3 regions of the Streptomyces sp. NPDC088400 genome follow, and region 1 is predicted to be linked to each of the others. Evidence: riboswitches for the same ligand, from Rfam matches in the RefSeq annotation. Region 1 holds a riboswitch; each other region holds the start of a gene.
The links. A riboswitch is a leader RNA that binds a small molecule or an ion and turns the genes downstream of it on or off. The one in region 1 is predicted to bind cyclic di-AMP.

Region 2: another riboswitch for cyclic di-AMP. It lies ahead of ACIQD6_RS27375 (C40 family peptidase); the one in region 1 lies ahead of ACIQD6_RS29470 (transglycosylase family protein).
Region 3: another riboswitch for cyclic di-AMP. It lies ahead of ACIQD6_RS20205 (M23 family metallopeptidase); the one in region 1 lies ahead of ACIQD6_RS29470 (transglycosylase family protein).

What each region holds. Positions count from the first base shown of each region.
Region 1 is NZ_JBIVMZ010000014.1:109,123-116,561, forward strand. It holds gene ACIQD6_RS29455 (nucleoside triphosphate pyrophosphohydrolase) at 1-610, shown strand, start outside; gene ACIQD6_RS29460 (cytochrome P450) at 677-1,960, shown strand; gene ACIQD6_RS29465 (transglycosylase family protein) at 2,171-2,959, shown strand; cyclic di-AMP (ydaO/yuaA leader) riboswitch at 3,332-3,529, shown strand; gene ACIQD6_RS29470 (transglycosylase family protein) at 3,533-4,264, shown strand; gene eno (phosphopyruvate hydratase) at 4,600-5,883, shown strand; gene ACIQD6_RS29480 (septum formation initiator family protein) at 6,067-6,549, shown strand; gene ACIQD6_RS29485 (DUF501 domain-containing protein) at 6,671-7,273, shown strand; gene ACIQD6_RS29490 (exopolyphosphatase) at 7,270-7,439, shown strand, end outside.
Region 2 is NZ_JBIVMZ010000012.1:90,350-97,788, reverse strand. It holds gene ACIQD6_RS27405 (adenosylmethionine--8-amino-7-oxononanoate transaminase) at 1-1,017, opposite strand, end outside; gene bioB (biotin synthase BioB) at 1,010-2,230, opposite strand; gene ACIQD6_RS27395 (8-amino-7-oxononanoate synthase) at 2,374-3,537, shown strand; gene ACIQD6_RS27390 (DUF397 domain-containing protein) at 3,613-3,897, opposite strand; gene ACIQD6_RS27385 (helix-turn-helix domain-containing protein) at 3,906-4,760, opposite strand; gene ACIQD6_RS27380 (ATP-binding protein) at 5,016-5,453, shown strand; gene ACIQD6_RS27375 (C40 family peptidase) at 5,580-6,053, opposite strand; cyclic di-AMP (ydaO/yuaA leader) riboswitch at 6,067-6,178, opposite strand; gene ACIQD6_RS27370 (hypothetical protein) at 6,600-6,908, opposite strand; gene ACIQD6_RS27365 (ATP-dependent Clp protease proteolytic subunit) at 6,915-7,439, opposite strand, start outside.
Region 3 is NZ_JBIVMZ010000007.1:379,021-386,459, reverse strand. It holds gene ACIQD6_RS20220 (DNA topoisomerase (ATP-hydrolyzing) subunit A) at 1-2,270, opposite strand, end outside; gene ACIQD6_RS20215 (M16 family metallopeptidase) at 2,544-3,899, shown strand; gene ACIQD6_RS20210 (M16 family metallopeptidase) at 3,917-5,299, shown strand; cyclic di-AMP (ydaO/yuaA leader) riboswitch at 5,487-5,652, shown strand; gene ACIQD6_RS20205 (M23 family metallopeptidase) at 5,666-6,442, shown strand; gene ACIQD6_RS20200 (GntR family transcriptional regulator) at 6,737-7,426, shown strand.

The sequences.
Region 1 (7,439 bases):
CGTCCAGGTCATGGACCGGATCCGTACCGAGTGCCCCTGGACGTCGGCCAAGACCCACAAGGGGCTCGCCAAGTACGCCATCGAGGAGGCGTACGAACTGGTCGAGGCGATCGAGGACGGCGACGGCGACGAACTGCGCGAGGAGCTCGGGGACGTACTCCTCCAGGTCGTCTTCCACGCCCGTATCGCGCAGGACGGCCTGGACGTGGAAGAGGGGGTCGAGCCGTTCTCGATCGACGACGTCGCGGGCACGATCGTGGAGAAGCTGATCCACCGCCATCCCCATGTCTTCGGCGACGAGACAGCCGAGACCGCCGAGGACGTCAAGGCGCACTGGCTCCGTATGAAAGCGATCGAGAAGCAGCGCGACTCGGTCACCGACGGCGTCCCCCTGGGCCAGCCCGGTCTGGCCCTCGCCTCCAAGCTCGCGGGCCGTACCCGTACCGCCGGACTGGAGGTCCCCCTCCCGGCGGGCGAGGGCATCGGGTACGAGCTGCTCGCGCTGGCGGTACGGGCGGAGGAGGCCGGGATCGACCCGGAGACGGCGCTGCGCGCGGCGGCCCGTACATATAGGGACGCGATCCGCACGGCCGAGGGGCACTCCGCGTAACCACGTCTCCGCCCTGCCCGTGCCCGGCCCGGAACCCGGGCAGCCGTGGCGGTTACTTTTGGACATATGCACGCCCAGCCGTCCGTCGAACCGGGCTCCCCGTCCCCCTCCTCGTCTCCCATGCCCACGCTCTTCACATGGGAATTCGCCACCGATCCGTACCCCGCGTACGCCTGGCTCCGCGAGCACGCCCCCGTGCACCGGGCCACGCTGCCGAGCGGGGTCGAGGCCTGGCTGGTGACGCGGTACGGGGACGCCAAGCAGGCGCTCGCCGACGCACGGCTCTCGAAGAACCCCGTGCATCACGCGGGCCCGGCGCACGCCCGGGGCAAGACCGGGATCCCGGGGGAGCGCAACGCGGATCTGATGACGCATCTGCTGAACATCGATCCGCCCGACCACACCCGGCTGCGCCGGCTGGTCTCCAAGGCGTTCACCCCACGCCGGGTGGCCGAATTCGCGCCGCGCGTGCAGGAGTTGACGGACCGTCTGATCGACGGCTTCGCGGCCGGGGGTGAGGCGGACCTGATTCACGAGTTCGCGTTCCCGCTCCCCATCTACGCGATCTGCGACCTGCTCGGTGTGCCGCGCGAGGACCAGGACGACTTCCGTGACTGGGCGGGCATGATGATCCGCCACGGCGGCGGGCCGCGCGGCGGGGTCGCGCGCTCGGTCAAGAAGATGCGTGGCTATCTGGCCGAACTCATCCACCGTAAAAGGGAGAACCCCGGGGACGACCTGATCTCCGGGCTGATCCGCGCCGGCGATCATGGCGAGCACCTCTCCGAGAACGAGGCCGCCGCGATGGCCTTCATCATCCTGTTCGCCGGATTCGAGACGACGGTCAACCTCATCGGCAATGGCATGTACACGCTGATGAGACACCCGGAGCAGCGCGCCCGGCTCCAGGCCTCGCTGGACGCGGGGGAGACGGATCTGCTCGCGACGGCCGTCGAGGAGCTGCTGCGGTACGACGGTCCGGTGGAGATGGCGACCTGGCGGTACGCCACCGAGCCGCTGACGCTCGGCGGGCGGCGGATAGCGACGGGGGAGCCCGTACTGGTCGTACTGGCCGCCGCCGATCGGGACCCGGAGCGCTTCACGGAACCGGACACGCTCGACCTCGCACGCCGTGACAACCAGCACCTCGGCTACGGGCACGGCATCCACTACTGCCTCGGTGCGCCCCTCGCGCGCCTGGAGGGCCAGACCGCGCTCGCGACGCTGCTGACCCGCCTTCCGGATGTGCGGCTTGCGGAGGATCCTGCCGATTTGCGCTGGCGGGGAGGGCTCATCATGCGGGGATTGCGCACGCTTCCGGTGCGGTTCACGGCATTTTCCGACCGCTGAGTTCCTGACGGTACGTCAAGACTGTGATATTCGCGTGATCTTCCCTGCATCGGCTTGTGACAGACGTTCGAGTACCGCTACGTTCACGAACATTCAGCAGACACACGCTGTAGTCGAACTGACATTCACACGGAAGGCAACCGCATGCGCTCCGGGAACGGCCGACACCGTCGACCTCGCCAAGCCCCTGCTCTGATCGTCGCCGCGGGGGTGACAGGATCGGCAATCGCCATTCCGCTGCTCGGTGCCACCAGCGCCAGCGCGGCGGAAGCCTCTTCGTGGGACCGCGTGGCCGAGTGCGAGAGCGGCGGCACATGGAGCGCGGACCTCCGTAACGGCTACTACGGCGGACTGCAGATGTCCCAGGCGACCTGGGACAAGTTCGGTGGCGGCGAGTACGCGTCCCGCCCCGACCTCGCCAGCCGCACCCAGCAGATAGCGGTGGCGGAGAAGGTGCTCAAGGTGCAGGGGATCACGCCCTGGCTCAGCTGCGCCACGATCGCCGGGCTGACGGGCATCCTGACCGGCGACGGCGACACCTCGGAGCCCGGTTCCGAACCGTCCGGCCCGACGGACGGGCGGAGCACCGCGCCGGCGGACGGCTCCTCGGCCGACCCGGGCGCCACGCCCTCCGCCTCCGACGACGGCGAGAAGGAGAAGGACGGCTCGACCCCCTCCGGCTCCGCCGAGACGCCCTCGCCCGGAGCCTCCAGCTCCGCCGACGGCTCCGACACGGACAGAGGCACCGGGCCGGCCACCGGCAAGCACCGCGGGAGCGCGGCGCCGGAGGAATCCGCCTCGGGCAGCGCGGACGAGGAGCGCGCATCGGACGGCCGTGCCTCGCGAAGTGACGGACCGACACGGGGCACGGGCAGCCTCACGGGCGGCGCCACGGACGACGGGGTGAAGGGTCCGTACATTCCGGACGGCCACCACGGCGTCGGCGACCCCGTCTGGCTCGTCGGGGCCGAGCAGAAGGTGTCCGGCGGGTGGGTGTGAGCCGACCGGCGGGCGAGCGGGCGTTGAACGGCCCGTCGTGGACCCCGGATTCGGCGGTCCGCCCCTGATCAGGGCCCTGATCTCGGCGCGGGGCAAGGGCAGTTCGAGGGGCGGTTCGGGGTTCTATGTCCGCTTCTGGGCAACTGAGACAAGGGTCTCTTTGCCACAAGTGATGCCCATTGCTCCGCTAGTTGGTCGGATTCGCCCCTCACCAGCGGAAACGTGATCACCAAGGGGGGGAGGAAGGGCGATTTTCCCGAGTTGTGCTCCTTTGAACAACCGGGGGGCCTGTGATTACGGTCTGAACCGCTCGCACCGCGGGCCCCGTCGACCGAAACGCCGAATCCTGCCGTCGGTCGGGGGGAACAGTCGTCGCGTCAAGCGCCGAAGGCAGGAGCGGGGGACCCAAGGTTTTAGCGCCGGGCCCGGCTGTCGAGAGGGACGCCCAACAGCGTCCCGGGAGACGGCGGGGACCGGCTTGGGGTGAAGCCGCGTGTGAGAACACGCGGCCGGGCAACTCACTTGGCCCGAACCCGACAGCTGACCTCGTAGGCGTCGGTGAGGGGATGATCCATGCTGTTTTCCGGTAAGGCCAAGCACCGCCGCCCGTCCAAGGCCGTTCGCTACGCCACGCTCGCCGGGATCACCGGTGCCGCCGTCGCGGCCCCGCTGATCGGCGCCACGTCCGCGTCGGCCGCGTCCTCGTCCGAGTGGGACCAGGTCGCCCAGTGCGAGTCCGGCGGCAACTGGTCCATCAACACCGGTAACGGTTACTTCGGTGGCCTCCAGTTCTCGTCGTCCACCTGGGCGGCGTACGGCGGCACCTCCTACGCCTCCAGCGCCGACCAGGCGTCCAAGTCGCAGCAGATCTCGGTCGCCGAGAAGGTCCTGGCCAGCCAGGGCAAGGGCGCCTGGCCGAGCTGCGGCGTGAACCTGGGTGGCGCCTCGACCGGCTCGGGCTCCGGCTCGTCCGACTCCGGTTCGGGCTCGTCCGGCTCGGGTTCCGGTTCCGGTACGCAGGAGCAGCCGCAGCAGTCCCAGCAGCAGGCCGCCCCCGAGCAGCAGCAGGCGCAGCCGAAGCAGTCCACCCGGGATGCCGAGCAGCCCGCCTCGCGCGGCGAGAGCCGTCCGGTCACGATCAAGAAGGGGGACGGCGAGTACAAGGTCAAGTCCGGCGACACCCTCTCGAAGATCGCCGACGCCAAGAAGGTCAAGGGCGGCTGGAAGAAGGTCTTCGAGCTGAACAAGGACATCGTCAACAGCGCCGATGTGATCTACCCGGGCCAGCAGCTCCACCTGAGCTGATCCGAGGATCCGAAGGGGATCAGCCCCAGCCGGGTTGATCCCCCGGGCCGCCCCACTGGGCGGCGCCCCCCACAGGCCACCCCGGCCCGGAGCGTTCACCCCCGTACGCGCCGGTCCGGGGTTTGTGCTGTCACCGACGTGTAATCGGCCCGTCACGCAACGGATTCACGGCCGCGTCCTTGCCCTGTCCGGCGCGGAATCAGGCCTCTTTCTCGTCCTGGACGGACTCTTGGAGGCGGCCACCCGCCGGTCGAGGGCCGTGAGCCGGTTAGGCTCATGTCGCAAGGACAAAGAGACCCTGCACTTCCAGCGCCACATCCCAGAAGGAGATGCTCGTGCCGTCCATCGACGTCGTCGTAGCCCGGGAAATCCTTGACTCGCGAGGTAACCCCACGGTCGAGGTCGAGGTCGGCCTCGACGACGGCAGCACCGGTCGTGCTGCTGTCCCCTCCGGTGCGTCCACCGGTGCGTTCGAGGCCCTTGAACTCCGTGACGGTGACCAGAACCGCTACCAGGGCAAGGGCGTCGAGAAGGCGGTCCTCGCCGTCATCGAGCAGATCGGCCCGGAGCTCGTCGGGTACGACGCCACCGAGCAGCGCCTGATCGACCAGGCGATGTTCGACCTGGACGCCACCCCGGACAAGTCGTCGCTCGGCGCCAACGCCATCCTCGGCGTCTCCCTCGCCGTCGCGCACGCCGCCTCCGAGGCCTCGGACCTCCCGCTCTTCCGCTACCTGGGCGGCCCGAACGCGCACCTGCTGCCCGTTCCGATGATGAACATCCTGAACGGCGGCTCGCACGCCGACTCCAACGTGGACATCCAGGAGTTCATGATCGCCCCGATCGGCGCGGAGTCCTTCTCCGAGGCGCTGCGCTGGGGCGCCGAGATCTACCACACCCTCAAGAAGGTCCTGAAGGAGAAGGGGCTCTCCACCGGCCTCGGCGACGAGGGCGGCTTCGCGCCGAACCTGGAGTCGAACCGCGCCGCGCTGGACCTGATCCTGGAGGCCGTGAAGGAAGCCGGTTACGTCCCGGGCCGCGACATCGCGCTCGCGCTCGACGTGGCCGCCTCCGAGTTCTACAAGGACGGCAGCTACGAGTTCGAGGGCAAGTCCCGCTCGGCCGCCGAGATGACCGAGTACTACGAGGAGCTCGTCGCCTCGTACCCGCTCGTCTCCATCGAGGACCCGCTGTTCGAGGACGACTGGGCCGGCTGGAAGGCCCTCACGGACAAGCTCGGCACCAAGGTCCAGATCGTCGGCGACGACCTGTTCGTCACCAACCCGGAGCGCCTGGCCCGCGGCATCGAGGACGGCGCCGCCAACGCGCTGCTCGTCAAGGTCAACCAGATCGGTTCGCTGACCGAGACCCTGGACGCCGTCGAGCTGGCCCAGCGCAACGGCTTCAAGTGCATGATGTCGCACCGCTCCGGTGAGACCGAGGACGTCACCATCGCTGACCTCGCCGTCGCCACCAACTGCGGCCAGATCAAGACCGGCGCCCCGGCCCGCTCCGAGCGCGTCGCCAAGTACAACCAGCTGCTGCGCATCGAGGAGATCCTCGACGACGCGGCGGTGTACGCGGGCCGCAGCGCGTTCCCGCGGTTCCGCTCCGCGTAAGCGACTCTCCGCGTAAGCGGCGTAGCCGGTAGGCGGCTTCGTCGGTGAGCAGCTTCGTCGGTAAGCGGCTTCGTCGGCGTAATCAGCGTGCGCGAGGGCTGACCCGCCCGTCGTCCGTACGTCCTCGGCCGCGGTCCCGTACCGTGTCCGGGGACGTACGCACGTAAACAGGGGAGGCGAGCCATGGCCGGGAACCGGGACCGGTTCTCCACCGCGACCAGGCTTCGGGTGCTCGGCGCGCAGACCGCCGCCCGTGTCTACCGCTCGCAGACCCGCCGGCAGGACCGCCGCTCCCGGCTCACCGGCCGGGCGGCCTTCCTCGCCCTGGTCGTCTGCACGCTGGTCGTGGCGCTGGCGTATCCGATGCGGCAGTACGTGTCGCAGCGGAACGAGATCGCCGACCAGGAGCGGCTGACCCGCGAGGCGAAGCAGCGGGTCGAGGAGCTGCGCGACGAGAAGGAACGGCTCCAGGACGACGCGTACATCGAGCGGCTGGCCCGCGAGCACCTCCACTACCTGAAGCCCGGGGAGACCGGCTACACCGTGATCGACCCGGGCGCGAAGAAGCGGGAACGCGAGGAGCGGGGAGCGGAGGACCGCCCCTGGTACTCGAACGTCCTGGAAGGCGTGGACAACGCGGACCGCCCGGACAGCCCGAACCGGTAGGCGGCGTCGGTCCGCGATCCGCGCCCCGGGCATACGGTGGAGACGCCGGACACCCGGAACCCCGGATACGCCGTACGTCAAAGAATTCACGCAGAACACAAGAACGTAGAACTAGGCAGGCATGGACACGCCCCCTCCGCAGACCGCACGCACCGAGCCCACCGAGGCGGACGTCGCCGCTTTCCAGGAACAGCTCGGCCGCCCGCCGCGCGGACTGCGGGCCATCGCGCACCGCTGCCCCTGCGGAAACCCGGACGTCGTCGAGACCGCCCCGCGGCTCCCCGACGGCACGCCTTTCCCGACGACGTACTACCTGACCTGCCCGCGCGCGGCCTCGGCCATCGGCACGCTGGAGGCGAACGGCGTCATGAAGGAGATGACCGAGCGCCTCGCGACCGACCCCGAGCTGGCCGCCGCGTACCGCAAGGCCCACGAGGACTACATCGCGCGCCGTGACGCCATCGAAGTACTGGAGGGCTTCCCCAGCGCCGGTGGCATGCCGGACCGGGTGAAGTGCCTGCATGTCCTGGTCGGTCACTCGCTGGCGGCCGGTCCCGGGGTGAACCCGCTGGGTGACGAGGCGATCGCGATGCTGCCCGAGTGGTGGGCGAAGGGCCCGTGCGTCACGCCGTGCGCGGTGACCGGAACGGCCGCCCACGCGACGGACACGGCCGCTCACGCGACCGGCACGGATGCCCGCGCGACGGACGGGGACGGCGCATGACCAGGGTCGCCGCCATCGACTGCGGTACGAACTCCATCCGCCTGCTCGTCGCGGACGCCCACCCCGACACCGGCGAACTGGTCGATCTGGACCGGCGGATGACGATCGTCCGGCTCGGCCAGGGCGTGGACCGGACCGGCCGGCTCGCCCCCGAGGCGCTGGAGCG
Region 2 (7,439 bases), on a different contig from region 1:
CAGCCGCCAGTCCTGGCCGAGCAGCAGCTCGATCGAGGCGCAGGCGATCGCGGAGGCCAGCGGGTTGCCCATGAAGGTCGGTCCGTGCGCCAGTACGGGGACCTCGCCGCGCGAGATGCCCTCCGCCACCCGTGAGGTGCACAGCGTCGCCGCCATGGTGAGATAGCCGCCGGTCAGGGCCTTGCCCACACACATCACGTCGGGCGAGACGTCCGCGTGCTCCGCCGCGAACATCTTTCCCGTGCGTCCGAATCCGGTCGCTATCTCGTCGAAGATCAGCAGCACGCCGTGTTCGTCGCAGGCTTCCCGCAGCACCCGCAGGTATTCGGGGGAGTGGAAGCGCATGCCGCCGGCGCCCTGCACGACGGGTTCGACGATCACCGCCGCCAGTTCGTCCGCGTGGCGGGCGATCAGTGCGCGCAGCCCGTCGGCGTATGTCTCGTCGTAGTCGCTCGGCGGTGCGTCCGCGAAGATCTGGCGCGGCAGTACGCCCGACCACAGGCCGTGCATTCCGCCTTCGGGGTCGCACACGGACATCGGCTGCCAGGTGTCGCCGTGGTATCCGCCCCGCCAGGTCAGCAGCCGCTGTTTGGCGGGGCGGCCCACGGAGCGCCAGTACTGGAGGCACATCTTGACCGCGACCTCGACCGACACCGAGCCGGAGTCGGCGAGGAAGACATGGCGCAGTGGTTCCGGGGTGATGTCCACGAGTGTGGCCGCGAGCCGCACGGCGGGCTCGTGCGTGAGTCCGCCGAACATCACATGGCTCATCCGGTCGAGCTGGCCGTGCGCCGCCTCGTTCAGTACGGGGTGGTTGTAGCCGTGGACCGCCGACCACCAGGACGACATGCCGTCGACCAACTCCCGCTGTCCGTGGGCGGGTTCGGCGAGGCGTAGCCGTACCCCGGACGCGGACTCCACGACCAGCGGTTCGGTACGGCCCGGCATGGGGCCGTACGGATGCCAGACGTGGGCCCGGTCCAGGGCGAGCAGTTCTTGGGGGGCAAGCTCAGGCATTGGGAGCCAGGTCCGTACCGGCGCCGCGGCGGCGTACCGCCACCAGGTCCGTACGAACCGAGGAGCTTTCCTCCGTACGAGGCGCGCCGCTCTCGTGCCCGCCGCTGTCGCGTCCGGCACTCTCGGATCCGGCGCCCTCGGCGGCTCCGCCTCCGCATGCCCCGGTGTTCCCGCCGGCCTCGTCCCCGCCGCACGGCGCACAGCCGCCGCTCCGGTGGCCGGGCAGCGTCGACGTGTCCGCGCCCTCCACCTCGAAGCCCGCGTCCGTGATCATGTCGAGGTCGGCCTTGCCCTCCTGGCCCTCGCTGGTGAGGTAGTCGCCGAGGAAGATCGAGTTGACCAGGTGGAGCGCGAGCGGCTGCAGGGTGCGCAGGTGCACCTCGCGCCCGCCCGCGAGCCTGACCTCCACGTCCGGGCAGACGAAGCGTGTCATCGCCAGGATCCGCAGGCAGCGCTGCGGGGTGAGGTGCCATTCCTTGGCGAGCGGGGTCCCTTCCATCGGGATCAGGAAGTTGACCGGCACCGAGTCCGGGTCCAGCTCGCGCAGGGAGAAGACGACATCGACCAGGTCCGCGTCGCTCTCACCCATGCCGGCGATCAGCCCGGAACAGGCGGACAGGCCGGCCGCCTGGGCCTGCTGCACGGTGTCGACCCGGTCGGCGTAGGTGTGGGTGGTGGTGATGTCGCCGTATGTCGCCTCGGACGTATTGAGGTTGTGGTTGTACGCGTCGGCGCCCGCGGCCCGGAGCCGTTCGCCCTGCCCGTTGGAGAGCAGTCCGAGACAGGCGCACACCTCGACGCCCTCGTTCTGCTCCTTGATCGCCTCGATGGTCCGCGAGACGCGGTCGACGTCCCGGTCCGTCGGCCCCCGGCCGCTGGCGACGATGCAGACCCGCTTGGCCCCGCCCGCGACCCCGGCGGCCGCCATCTTCGAGGCTTCATCGGGTTTCAGCCAGGTGTATTTGAGGATCTCCGCCTTCGAGCCCAGCCGCTGGGAACAGTACGAGCAGTCCTCCGGGCACAGGCCGGACTTGAGGTTGATCAGATAGTTCAGTTTCACCCGCCGCCCGAACCACTGCCGGCGTACCTTGCCCGCCGCGGCCACCACGTCGAGCAGCTCGTCGTCGGACGTCGCCAGTACGGCGAGCGCCTCTTCGCGGGTCGGCAGCTCGCGCCGCAGGCCCTTCTCCACCAGCGTCTTCAGCAGATCCATGGTGCTGATCCTGGCCTACCGGGCGGCCCCGGGCAAAGGAGGAACCCAACAACACCGTGGGATCGAGGTGTGTGCATCACCACACCATGTTCCGTTGCTTCCCCGGTTAGAGTCTGTGCGCAGCCTACAAAAGGACCGGAGACATGGTGCAGGACCCCTTCGGCTGGACCGACGACGAGGCGCGGTCCCGCGAGCGGTCGGGACTGGTCCGTACGCTCCGGCCGCGCCCGGCCGACTCCGCCCTGCTGGACCTGGCGAGCAACGACTATCTGGGCCTCGCCCGGCACCCCGCGGTGACCGGGGCCGCCGCGGACGCGGCCCGTCTCTGGGGCGCGGGCTCCACCGGCTCCCGGCTGGTGACGGGCAGCACGGACCTGCACGCCGAACTGGAACGGGAACTGGCCGAATTCTGCGGTTTCGAGGCCGCGCTCGTCCTCTCCTCCGGTTACGCGGCCAATCTCGCGGCCCTCACCGCGCTGACCGCGCGCGGCTCGCTGCTGCTGTCCGACGCGGGCAACCACGCCTCGATCGTGGACGGCTGCCGGCTGTCGCGCGCCGAGACCGCCGTCGTCCCGCACGCGGATCCCGAGGCCGTGCACAAGACACTCGGCACCCACCCCGGTCGGCGGGCGCTCGTGGTGAGCGACGCGGTGTTCTCGGTGGACGGCGACGCGGCGCCCCTGCGGGAACTGGACGAGGCCTGCCGTACGCACGGCGCGGCCCTGCTCGTCGACGACGCGCACGGTCTGGGCGTCCTGGGCGACGGCGGCCGGGGCACGCCGAACGCGGCGGGCATCGCGGGCGCGGACGGTGTGGTGGCGACCCTCACGCTCTCCAAGTCCCTGGGCAGCCAGGGCGGTGCGATCCTCGGTCCGGCCCGGGTCGTCGAGCATCTGGTCAACGCCGCGCGCACGTTCATCTTCGACACGGGCCTGGCGCCGGCGGCCGTCGGCGGCGCGCTGGAGAGCCTGCGGCTGCTGCGCCGGGAGCCCGCGCGGGCCGGGCGCGCCCGCGAGGTGGCCCGTACGCTGCACCGGCTGCTCACGGAGGCGGGGCTGACTGCCGTACGACCGGACGCCGCCGTGGTCTCCGTACAGGCGCCGTCCCCGGAGGCGGCCGTGCGCTGGGCGGCCGACTGTCGCGCGGCGGGCCTGGGGGTGGGCTGTTTCCGGCCGCCGTCGGTGCCGGACGGCATCTCACGGATCAGGCTCACCGCGCGTGCCGACCTGACGGACGAACAGATCGGCACGGCGGTACGGACGATCGTGGCAACGGCGTCGGAGGGGGCTGCCGCGTCCGTCGGCTGAGATCCGGTACTCGACTGTCCCGGGCCCACCACCTGAGAGTCCCGGGCTCTGGTCCCGGTGTGTACGTGAACGTGCTCAGGACGCGGCAGCCTCCCCGCACAACGCGTGGACGAACGCCGTCCACGCGCCCGGGGTGAAGGACAGATGCGGCAGGTTCACATCCTTCGAGTCACGTACGGCCAGTCCGTCCGCGCGGGTGCGGGCGGACTCCACGCAGTTGTTCGCCCCGGTGCTGTAGCTGCTGCGCCGCCAGGCCGGGGCGGGGACCGGGGCGGTGGGAAGAGAGGTGGGGGGAGTGGGGGATGGGGGGAGAGTGGAGTCCGAAGTCTGGACTGGGGGCTGTGCGAGGCAAGCGGACATGATGCTCCCTACGCGCCGTCACCGATCCCGGCGATGAGATCCAATGAATCCTTGGGTGAGAGGGCGTGCGCCTGCATGATGCGGAACGCGGCGCAGTACGCCTCAAGGTCTTCTTTCCGCTCAAGATAGAGGCTATTCGTGAGGTGGTCGAGAACGACCAAATCCAGATCAGTAATGTGCGGAAAAGAGAAGATAACGAAAGGTCCAGTGAGCCCGATATAGCCACCGGCGCTGAACGGGAGTACCTGGAGGCGCACATGAGGCAGACCGGCCAGCAGCGATAAGGTCCGTAATTGATCTCGCATCACTTCCGGCCCGCCCACCTCTCTCCGCAGCACGGCCTCGTCGAGCACGGCGTGCAGCTCCAACGGCTGCGCGGCGCGCAGCACTTCCTGGCGGGCGAGGCGCACATCGACCAGGGAGTCGACCGTCGCGGCGGGCAGTCCCTCCAGCGCGGCCCGCGTCACGGCGCGGGCGTACGAGGGCGTCTGGAGCAGCCCAGGGACCACCGAGGTCTCCAGTGTCCGCGCCGTACGGGCCTGGGACTCCAGGCTGATGAAGTCCCGGTACTGGGGCGGGATCACGCCGCCGTACGCCATCCACCACCCGGGCCCGCCGCTCGATGCGCCCGCCAACGCGCCCAGCAAAGCGCGCAGTTGGGGATCGGAGATGCCCAGAGCATCCAGGAGCGCGGCCAGATCGTCGTCCTTCACCCCGCTGACGCCCGTCTCGATCCGGCTGACTTTCGACTGATGCCAGCCGAGCAGCCGCGCCGTGTCCCCGCTCGTGAGGCCCGCGCTCTGTCGCAGCTTGCGCAATTCGTCCCCGAGCCTGCGCCGACGCACCTCTGGAATATGCCGCATGAATTAACCCTTCTCCGCGCTCTCCCGGCCGACGCCATCCGGCGCCGCGCGGAGAAGGTATCTTTCCGGGGCCCAAATACGGTCTCGCGTAGTACGGTTCACCGCTTTGAGCGACAGATATATGCATATCGCGGTGGATCAGCCCGGAGAACGGCACCATGAGTGGCACGCTGGCGCGGAGCACGGTCCGAGGCCGTCCGCGCAGGCATCCGCTCTGTGCCGGGTCCGGTCCGGCGGGAAAGGGACGGCATCGCCATGGCAGACCATCAGGAAGCATCCATCACACTGCCGAGCGATCCCGCGTCGGTGCCGGCGGCCCGAAGATACGTCGCGGACCTGCTGACGGCATGGGGTCTGCCCGGTGAGGCCGAGACCGCCGACACGGTCCGGCTGATCGTCTCGGAACTGGCCACCAACGCGGTGCAGCACACCCTCGGCCAGTCGCCCACCTTCACGGTCGACGTCTGGCTGGAGGAGCGTGACGGGGAGTTGCGGCTGGGGGTCACCGACAGCCACCCGCGCTGGCCGCAGCGGCTGCCGGCGGCCGTACAGCAGGACAACGGCCGCGGCATGGTGATCATCCGCTCGCTGGCGGCCGAGTGCGGCGGCCGGGTCTCCGTCACCCCGACGCCGGAGGGCGGCAAGACCGTCTGGATCGCGTTGCCCTGGACGGCGGCCCCCGTCCAGAGCTGACACACGGTCCGGACAGGGGGCGGGCGCGATCGGACGCTGCCGGAGCGCTCCCGGTCCAGGTCCGTGGACCGGGGCCGCCCCTGTTCACCGCGCCGTACATCCGGTGCGCCGGCTCACCTCACCGGCTCACTTCACCCGCCCGTACCAGACACTCCTGGACCAGATCCTCTCCAGCCGCACCTTGGACCCGGATTTCGGCGAGTGCCAGATCTTGCCCCTGCCCGCGTAGATCCCCACGTGGTAGATGCTGTTCCCGTAGTGGAAGAACACCAGGTCCCCCTTGCGCCGATGGGAGCGCGAGATGTGGCGGGTCTTGTTGTACTGCTGCTGCGCCGTGCGCGGGAGTTTCTTGCCCACCCGCTTGAACGAGTAGAGCGTCAGCCCTGAACAGTCGAAGCGGGACGGCCCGGTGGCGCCCCACCGGTACGGGGAGCCCTGCTTCGAGGCGGCGACCTTCATGGCTTTGACCGCGTGCGTGGCGGCATAGGCGTCGGGTGTCGCGCCGGGCGCGAGCATCGTGCCGCCGACAGCGGCGAGTGTGAGGACCGATACGGCTCCGGTCCGGGACAGCAAAGACGGGACATGTGCCTGCGCAGTCATGCGCAACCCTTCGTCAGCCGCCTGTGAAAGATGACCTGTCGGGTTCGGACTGGCGAAGATGCCCGGCCGCGTGAGCGGCTTCACCCCGAGGGACGGCCCGGACCGCGGGTCATCCCGTACTGATTGGGTCCTCCACTCCTGCCGATCCACTCCTGTCGACCAGTCATCCGGAACGGCGGCAGGACTCGGCGTCCGCCCGGACCGCCCCGCCGCGGTGGCGGGGGCTTGTCGTGCAGGGATCTTGACCTGGCCGTGGCGGATATCCGGGCCGAAACGACGATATGTGAAGTTCATCACGTCTGATCCGTATGGGTGGCGACTCGGTGTGTCGGGCCCGGACGCGGAGCCTTGATGAGGGCCGTAGCTGCGGGGGAATGGGGGGCGCGTTACGGATCTCGCCGCATTGCGCAACTCACTTCCTCGGACTCGTCCATGCAGTTCATACGCTGAACGAGCGAGCCGTTCCCGTATGGGCGCGTCCATACGGGAGGGCCGGACGGTCGTCGGGCGGTCGTCGGGTGGCCGTCCGGGGTGCCAGGGGTGTGCTCAGGCCGGGCGTTCGGGAGGCAGCGTGACCCGTCCCGCCCGTCGCTCACCGTCGAGCACCCGCAGCGCGCGGGCCAGGGTCGCGGCGTGCAGCTCGGTCTCGCCGCGGGTGTGCATGGCCGTCAGGGCGTCCCGCAGGGCGGCGGCTCGGGCGGGGAGTGCCTGTGCGGCGCGGAGGGCGCCGTAGGTGTCCGAGCCCCGGGCCGGGTTGATCCGCCCGAGCAGATCGACGAGCTGGAGGTAGCTGTCGACCATGTCGCCCTCGGCGCGGGTCAGGGCGGGCAGCGGCGGCAGTTCAGGAGGCAGCACCGGTGGTCACCGTCCGCCGGAGGAGCCGGAGGAGCCGGAGGAGCCGGAGGGGGCTGTGGGGTCTGCGGGGTCGGAGGGGTCTGTGGGGCCCGTGGATCCGGGGAGGTCGAGAGAGGTCCTGCGGTTCTCGATCACGTGGTCGATCAGGCCGTAGGCCTTGGCGTCGGCAGCCGTGAAGATCTTGTCGCGTTCGATGTCCTCGGCGATCCGTTCCGCGCTCTGGCCGGTGTGACGTACGAGCAGGGACTCCAGCAGCGCGCGCAGCCGCAGCATCTCGTCCGCGTGGATCGCCAGGTCGGACGGCTGCCCTTGGACGGGGTCCTCGATGACGGGCTGCCGGACGAGGATCCGGGCGCCGGGCAGGGCCATCCGTTTGCCGGGGGCGCCGGCGGCCAGCAGCACGGCCGCGGTGGAGGCGGCCTGGCCGAGGCACGTCGTCTGCACGTCGCAGGTGACGATCCGCATCGTGTCGTAGATCGCGGACATCGCGCTGACCGAGCCGCCCGGCGAGTTGATGTAGAGGCAGATGTC
Region 3 (7,439 bases), on a different contig from region 1:
CGCACCCCGCCCGTCGCCCTGCCCTTGCGTGGGTACTGGTCGAACGGGGTGAGCTTCGCCGTACGTACGGAGTCGTCCAGCGTCCCGTGCGAGCCGGTGAGCGTGAAGACCACACCGTCGGCCGACGGCTCCACCGCCGTGAAGGAGATCACCGAGGCGCCGTCCGTCAGCTTGATTCCCGCCATACCGCCGGCCGCCCGGCCCTGCGGCCGTACCTGCGACGCCTGGTAGCGCAGCAGTTGGGCGTCGGAGGTGATGAAGACCAGGTCCTCCTCGCCCGTCCGCAACTCGACGCCACCGACGACCCGGTCGCCCTCCTTGAGAGAGATGACCTCCAACTCGTCCTTGTTGGCCGGATAGTCGGGCACCACCCGCTTGACGACGCCCTGGAGCGTGCCCAGCGCGAGCCCGGGGGACGACTCGTCGAGCGTGGTCAGACAGACCAGCTCCTCGTCCCCCTCCAGCGCGAGGAACTCGGAGACCGGCGCTCCGCCCGACAGGTTCGGCGCCGAGGCCGTGTCCGGCAGTTGCGGCAGGTCGATCACCGAGATCCGCAGCAGCCGGCCGGTGGATGTCACCGCACCGATGTCGCCACGCGCCGTCGCCGGCACGGCCGAGACGATCGCGTCGTGCTTGACGCGTTTGCCGTCGCTGCCCTCCAGCGGCTCGCCGTTGGCCGTACGGGCCAGCAGGCCGGTCGAGGAGAGCAGCACCCGGCACGGATCGTCCGCGACCTCCAGCGGCACCGCGGTCACCGCGGAACCGGCGGACTCCAGCAGGACCGTGCGCCTCGGCGTGCTGAACTTCTTCGACACCGCGGCCAGTTCGGTCGAGACCAGCTTGCGCAGCTCGGCGTCCGACTCCAGGATCCCGGTCAGCTCGTCGATCTCGCCGTTCAGTCGGTCGCGCTCGCTCTCCAGCTCGATCCGGTCGAACCGGGTGAGCCGGCGCAGCGGCGTGTCCAGGATGTACTGCGTCTGGACGTCGCTCAGCGAGAAGCGCTCGATCAGCCGCTCCTTGGCCTGCGCCGAGTTGTCACTCGACCGGATCAGCCGGATGACCTCATCGATGTCGATGAGCGCGACAAGAAGTCCCTCGACCAGGTGAAGCCGGTCGCGCCGCTTGGTCCGCCGGAACTCGCTGCGCCGGCGCACCACCGTGAACCGGTGGTCCAGGTAGACCTCCAGCAGCTCCTTGAGGCCCAGCGTCAGCGGCTGTCCGTCCACCAGCGCCACATTGTTGATGCCGAAGGACTCCTCCATCGGCGTCAGCTTGTAGAGCTGCTCCAGCACGGCCTCGGGCACGAAACCGTTCTTGATCTCGATGACCAGGCGCAGGCCGTGCGCGCGGTCCGTGAGGTCCTTGACGTCCGCGATGCCCATGAGCTTCTTGGCGGAGACCAGGTCCTTGATCTTCGAGATGACCTTCTCCGGACCGACCGCGAACGGCAGTTCCGTGACGACCAGGCCCTTGCGGCGAGCGGTGACGTCCTCCACCGCCACGGTGGCCCGGATCTTGAAGCTGCCCCGGCCCTTCTCGTACGCGTCCTTGATGCCGGTCAGGCCGACGATCCGGCCACCGGTCGGCAGGTCGGGACCCGGCACGAAACGCATCAGCGTCTCCAGGTCCGCGCCCGGGTGCTTGATCAGGTGGCGTGCGGCCGCCACGACCTCGCCCAGATTGTGCGGCGGCATGTTCGTCGCCATGCCGACGGCGATCCCGGAGGTGCCGTTGACCAGCAGGTTCGGATACGCGGCGGGAAGCGTGACCGGTTCTCGCTCCTGGCCGTCGTAATTTGACTCAAAATCGACGGTGTCTTCGTCGATCGACTCGGTCATCAGTGACGTGGCGTCAGCCATCCGGCACTCGGTGTACCGCATCGCGGCCGGTGGGTCGTCATTGCCGAGCGAGCCGAAGTTCCCGTGTCCGTCGACCAGGGGCAGCCGCATCGAGAACGGCTGTGCCATCCGGACCAGGGCGTCGTAGATCGACGCGTCTCCGTGCGGGTGCAGCTTGCCCATCACCTCACCGACGACGCGGGCGCACTTCACATACCCGCGGTCGGGGCGCAGGCCCATCTCGTTCATCTGGTACACGATGCGGCGGTGCACCGGCTTCATGCCGTCACGGGCGTCCGGCAGGGCCCGGGAGTAGATCACCGAGTACGCGTACTCGAGGAAGGAGCCCTGCATTTCATCGACCACGTCGATGTCGAGAATCTTCTCCTCGAAGTCCTCCGGCGGCGGGGTCTTCGTGCTGCGGCGGGCCATCGCTGCTGCGGCTCCTTCACAGGTTTCTGTACGACAACTACTGGAACTGACGCGGACCATTGTGGACCGCGCCACTGACAACGCTGACCTCGACCCGTCGTTGAGAGCGCGTCGCGCGTGTGCGGCACGACGGACGGCGAGTGTGTCAGCGGGTGTGACACAGGGGGTGACGGCGGGTGTGCGGTACGGCCGACGGCACGGGAACTTCGCCAGGTGTCAGCACGCTTGCATACAGTGGCAGGACTTCTCCATATCGCGATCGAAGGGACGTACATGCCCATGGGTCACACGGCCACAGCGCAGGCCGGTACCGGCGGCCTGACAGCGACTGAGCACCGGCTGGCCAACGGCCTGCGCGTGGTGCTCTCCGAGGACCACCTGACCCCGGTCGCCGCGGTCTGCCTCTGGTACGACGTCGGCTCACGCCATGAAGTCAAGGGCCGTACGGGCCTGGCTCACCTCTTCGAGCACCTGATGTTCCAGGGCTCGGCACAGGTGAAGGGAAACGGCCACTTCGAGCTGGTGCAGGGAGCGGGCGGCTCCCTCAACGGCACCACCAGCTTCGAGCGCACCAACTACTTCGAGACGATGCCCACCCACCAGCTGGAGCTGGCGCTCTGGCTGGAAGCCGACCGGATGGGCTCGCTGCTCGCCGCGCTCGACGAAGAATCCATGGAGAACCAGCGGGACGTCGTCAAGAACGAACGCCGCCAGCGGTACGACAACGTGCCCTACGGTACGGCCTTCGAGCGGCTGACCGCTCTCTCCTACCCGGAGGGGCACCCGTACCACCACACCCCGATCGGCTCGATGGCCGACCTGGACGCCGCCACGCTGGAGGACGCCCGCGCGTTCTTCCGTACGAACTACGCGCCGAACAACGCGGTGCTGTCGGTCGTCGGTGACATCGATCCCGAGCAGACGCTCGCCTGGGTCGAGAAGTACTTCGGCTCCATCCCGTCCCACGACGGCAAGCAGCCGCCGCGTGACGGCGCACTCCCCGACATCATCGGCGAGGAGCTGCGCGAGGAGATCCAGGAGGAGGTCCCGGCGCGCGCGCTGATGGCCGCCTACCGGCTGCCCCACGACGGCACCCGCGAGTGCGACGCCGCCGACCTGGCGCTCACCGTCCTCGGCGGCGGGGAGTCCTCCCGCCTCCACAACCGCCTGGTGCGCCGCGACCGTACCGCCGTCGCCGCGGGCTTCGGGCTGCTGCGCCTGGCGGGCGCCCCGTCGCTCGGCTGGCTGGACGTGAAGACGTCCGGCGGTGTCGAGGTACCGGAGATCGAGACCGCGGTCGACGAGGAGCTGGCCCGCCTCGCCGCCGAGGGGCCGACCGACGAGGAGATGGAGCGGGCGCAGGCCCAGCTGGAGCGCGAATGGCTGGACCGGCTCGGCACGGTCGCCGGCCGCGCCGACGAGCTGTGCAGGTTCGCCGTCCTGTTCGGCGACCCGCAGCTGGCGCTGTCCGCCGTCACGCGCGTGCTGGACATCACGGCGGAGGAGGTGCGGGCCGTCGCCGCGGAGCGGTTGCGCCCGGACAACAGGGCGGTACTGGTGTACGAACCGCTCACCGCCGCCGATGACGACGACGCCGAGACCGACGAGCACGAGGGGGCGGACCAGTGACCGACGCTGCCGTGACCATGGACTTCCACCCACAGCCGACCGCCGGCGAAGCCCGGCCCTGGGCCTTCCCGGCCCCCGGGCGCGGCGCGCTCGACAACGGCCTGACCGTGTTGCGCTGCGACCGCCCGGGACAGCAGGTGGTGGCGGTCGAGATCATTCTCGACGCACCGCTGGAAGCCGAGCCCGAAGGGCTCGACGGCATCGCCACCATCATGGCGCGGGCCCTCTCCGAAGGCACCGACAAGCGCTCCGCCGAGGAGTTCGCCGCCGAGCTGGAGCGCTGCGGCGCCACGCTCGACGCGTACGCCGACCACCCGGGCGTACGGGTCTCCCTGGAGGTCCCCGTATCCCGGCTGCCCAAGGCGCTCGGGCTGCTCGCCGAGGCGCTGCGCGCCCCCGCCTTCGCGGACAGCGAGGTCGAGCGGCTCGTACGGAACCGGCTCGACGAGATCCCGCACGAGACCGCCAACCCCGGCCGCCGCGCCGCCAAGCAGCTCTCCAAGGAGCTGTTCCCGGCCTCCGCGCGCATGTCACGACCGCGCCAGGGCACCGAGGAGACGGTCGAGCGCATCGACGCCGCGGGCGTACGTGCCTTCTACGAGGCGCACGTACGTCCCGCCACGGCCACCGCGGTCATCGTCGGCGACCTCACCGGCGTCGACCTGGACGCGGTGCTCGCCGACTCCCTCGGCACCTGGACCGGCAATACCGCCGCTCCCCGTCCCGTACCGCCGGTGACCGCCGACGACACGGGCCGTGTGGTGATCGTGGACCGGCCCGGCGCCGTCCAGACCCAGCTGCTGATCGGCCGTATCGGCCCGGACCGGCATGACCGGGTCTGGCCCGCGCAGGTGCTCGGCACGTACTGCCTGGGTGGCACCCTCACGTCCCGGCTCGACCGGGTGCTGCGTGAGGAGAAGGGCTACACCTACGGTGTACGGGCCTTCGGCCAGGTGCTGCGCTCCTCGGCTCCCTCGACCCCGGGCGGGGTGACGGGCGCCGCGATGCTCGCCATCAGCGGCTCCGTGGACACCGCGTCCACCGGCCCGGCGCTGGACGACCTCTGGACGGTGCTCCGCACCCTCGCCGCCGAAGGCCTCACCGACGCCGAGCGGGACGTCGCCGTGCAGAACCTGGTGGGGGTGGCACCGCTCAAGTACGAGACGGCGGCGTCCGTCGCGGCCACGCTGGCCGACCAGGTCGAGCAGCACCTCCCGGACGACTTCCAGGCGCAGTTGTACGCGCGCCTTGTGGAGACCGGCACCGTGGAGGCGACCGCCGCGGCCGTCAACGCCTTCCCGGTGGACCGGTTGGTGACCGTGCTCGTGGGTGACGCCGCCCAGATCGAGGAGCCGGTCAAGGCTCTCGGTATCGGTGAAGTGACCGTCGTCACCGGCTGATCCGGCCTCAGGAGGGAACCCTGGCGACACCTGTCGCCGGGGTTCCCGTGGTATGTCCGTTTTGTTGGAGAGGTTGCCCGTCTGCCCTGTGGCGATGCCAACAAAACTTCCTGTCTGTTTGGCGAACGAAAGATGACCCGCTTAGCGTCGGTCCGGCTGTTCGCCAGTTGCGCCGCACCGCGGCGTCGGACAGTCATCGCCGAGTCCCCGTCAGGCGCGAGCCTGGGGAGCCGGGGACCCACGTAGTCCCTGGGGTGAATCGGACGCCTTCGCGCACCGGCGCGGAGGGGCCCGTAGGAGACCTTCCTGCTCCGAACCCGTCAGCTAACCCGGTAGGCGAGAAGGAAGGAAAGGACCAGCCACTTCATGGCGTTCACCCGTGCCACCGGGAAGCATCGTGCCCGGAGCAGAATGAGCCGCAAGGGCGCGAGCGTCGCCGGCGCCGCGACTCTCACCGCGACCGGAGTCATCGGCACCCTGGCCTCTTCCCCGGCACTCGCCGCCACCACCGACGTCCAGGCGGCCCAGCAGACCGGCCTGGCCCAGGCCATCACCATCGACGAGTCCCTCGCGGGCACGGTCGACACCCAGGCGGAGGCCCAGCACCAGGCCGCCGCCCGTGCCAAGGCACAGGCCGTGGCGGAGGCGGAGGCCAAGCGCAAGGCCGTGGCGCGCGCCAAGGAGATCCGTGCCGAGGAGGCCCGTGCGGCCCGTGAGGCCGAGCGCAAGCGCCTCAACGCCTTCCAGCTCCCGGTCGCCGGCTCGTACGTCACCACCGGCTACCAGAGCGGCGGCTCCCTCTGGTCCTCCGGCAGCCACTCGGGCATCGACTTCCGCGCGGCGTCCGGCACTTCGGTCGTTGCCGTCGGCGCGGGCACCGTGGTCGAGGCGGGCTGGGGCGGTTCGTACGGCAACAACATCGTGCTCAAGATGAAGGACGGCACGTACACGCAGTACGGCCATCTCTCCTCGATCGGCGTCTCCGTCGGCCAGAGCGTCACCCCGGGGCAGCAGATAGGTCTCTCGGGGGCGACCGGCAACGTCACCGGGCCGCACCTTCACTTCGAGGCCCGCACGAGCCCGGACTACGGCTCCGACATGGACCCCGTCGGCTACCTGCGCGCGCACGGCGTGAACGTCTGACGAAGCACTCCGACCGACCGCTCCGACCGATCGCTCGGACTGACACTCCGATCACTTCGCTCGTCCGAAGGCCCCGGCCCGTGCCGGGGCCTTCGTGCGCTTCCGCGCCCTCCGTGGCCTTCCGTGCCGCCCGGAGCCTTTCGAGCGGTCCGGTGGCCTTCCGTATCCGCCGCTCTGGCCAAAAGATATCCATGGATTCCGACTCCCCATCGGAAATTCGTGCTGATTGCAATAGAGTCACGGAACAGGCGTCAATCAGCAGAGTTTCGCGCGGATTAAGTCGGAGGTTCGGACATGCGCATTCCCGCGCACTCGGTATGCACGGCGATCCGCGACGACATCGTCTCCGGTCTGTTCGAGCGGGGCAGCCGCCTCACCGAGGAGCAGCTGGCACGGCGCTACGGCGTCTCCCGCGTCCCGGTGCGCGAAGCCCTGCGCACCCTGGAGTCGGAGGGCTTCGTGACCACCCGCCGCCATGCCGGCGCGTGTGTGGCCGAGCCCTCGGAGCAGGAGGCGGGGGATCTCCTGGAGGTGCGGCTGCTGCTGGAGCCGCTGGGTGCCGCACGCGCCGCCCAGCGCCGCACGGAGGCCCACCTCAAGGTGCTGCGCGGCCTGGTCAGGCTGGGCCAGGAGCGGGCCCGCAGGGGCCAGGGCGAGGATCTGCGCTCGCTCGACGCCTGGTTCCACGAGACGCTCGCCCAGGCGTCGGGAAGCCCGGGGCTGATCGCCCTGCTCACCCAGACCAGGCACAAGATCGCATGGATGTACGTGGCCGAGCAGCCCGCCCACCCCGTGGAGTCCTGGGCGGAGCACGGCGCGATCGTGGACGCGGTGGCCCGTGGTGACGCGGAGCGGGCGCGGGCGCTCACGGCCCTGCACGCGGAGCGGACGGCGGCGACGCACAGGCTGCGGAAACCAGGCCGGATCCGGGAAAGAGTGAGGCCTTCGCAACATGCCGTAAACACCGCGAGCGTCCGTACTTAACAATCCAGCCGTA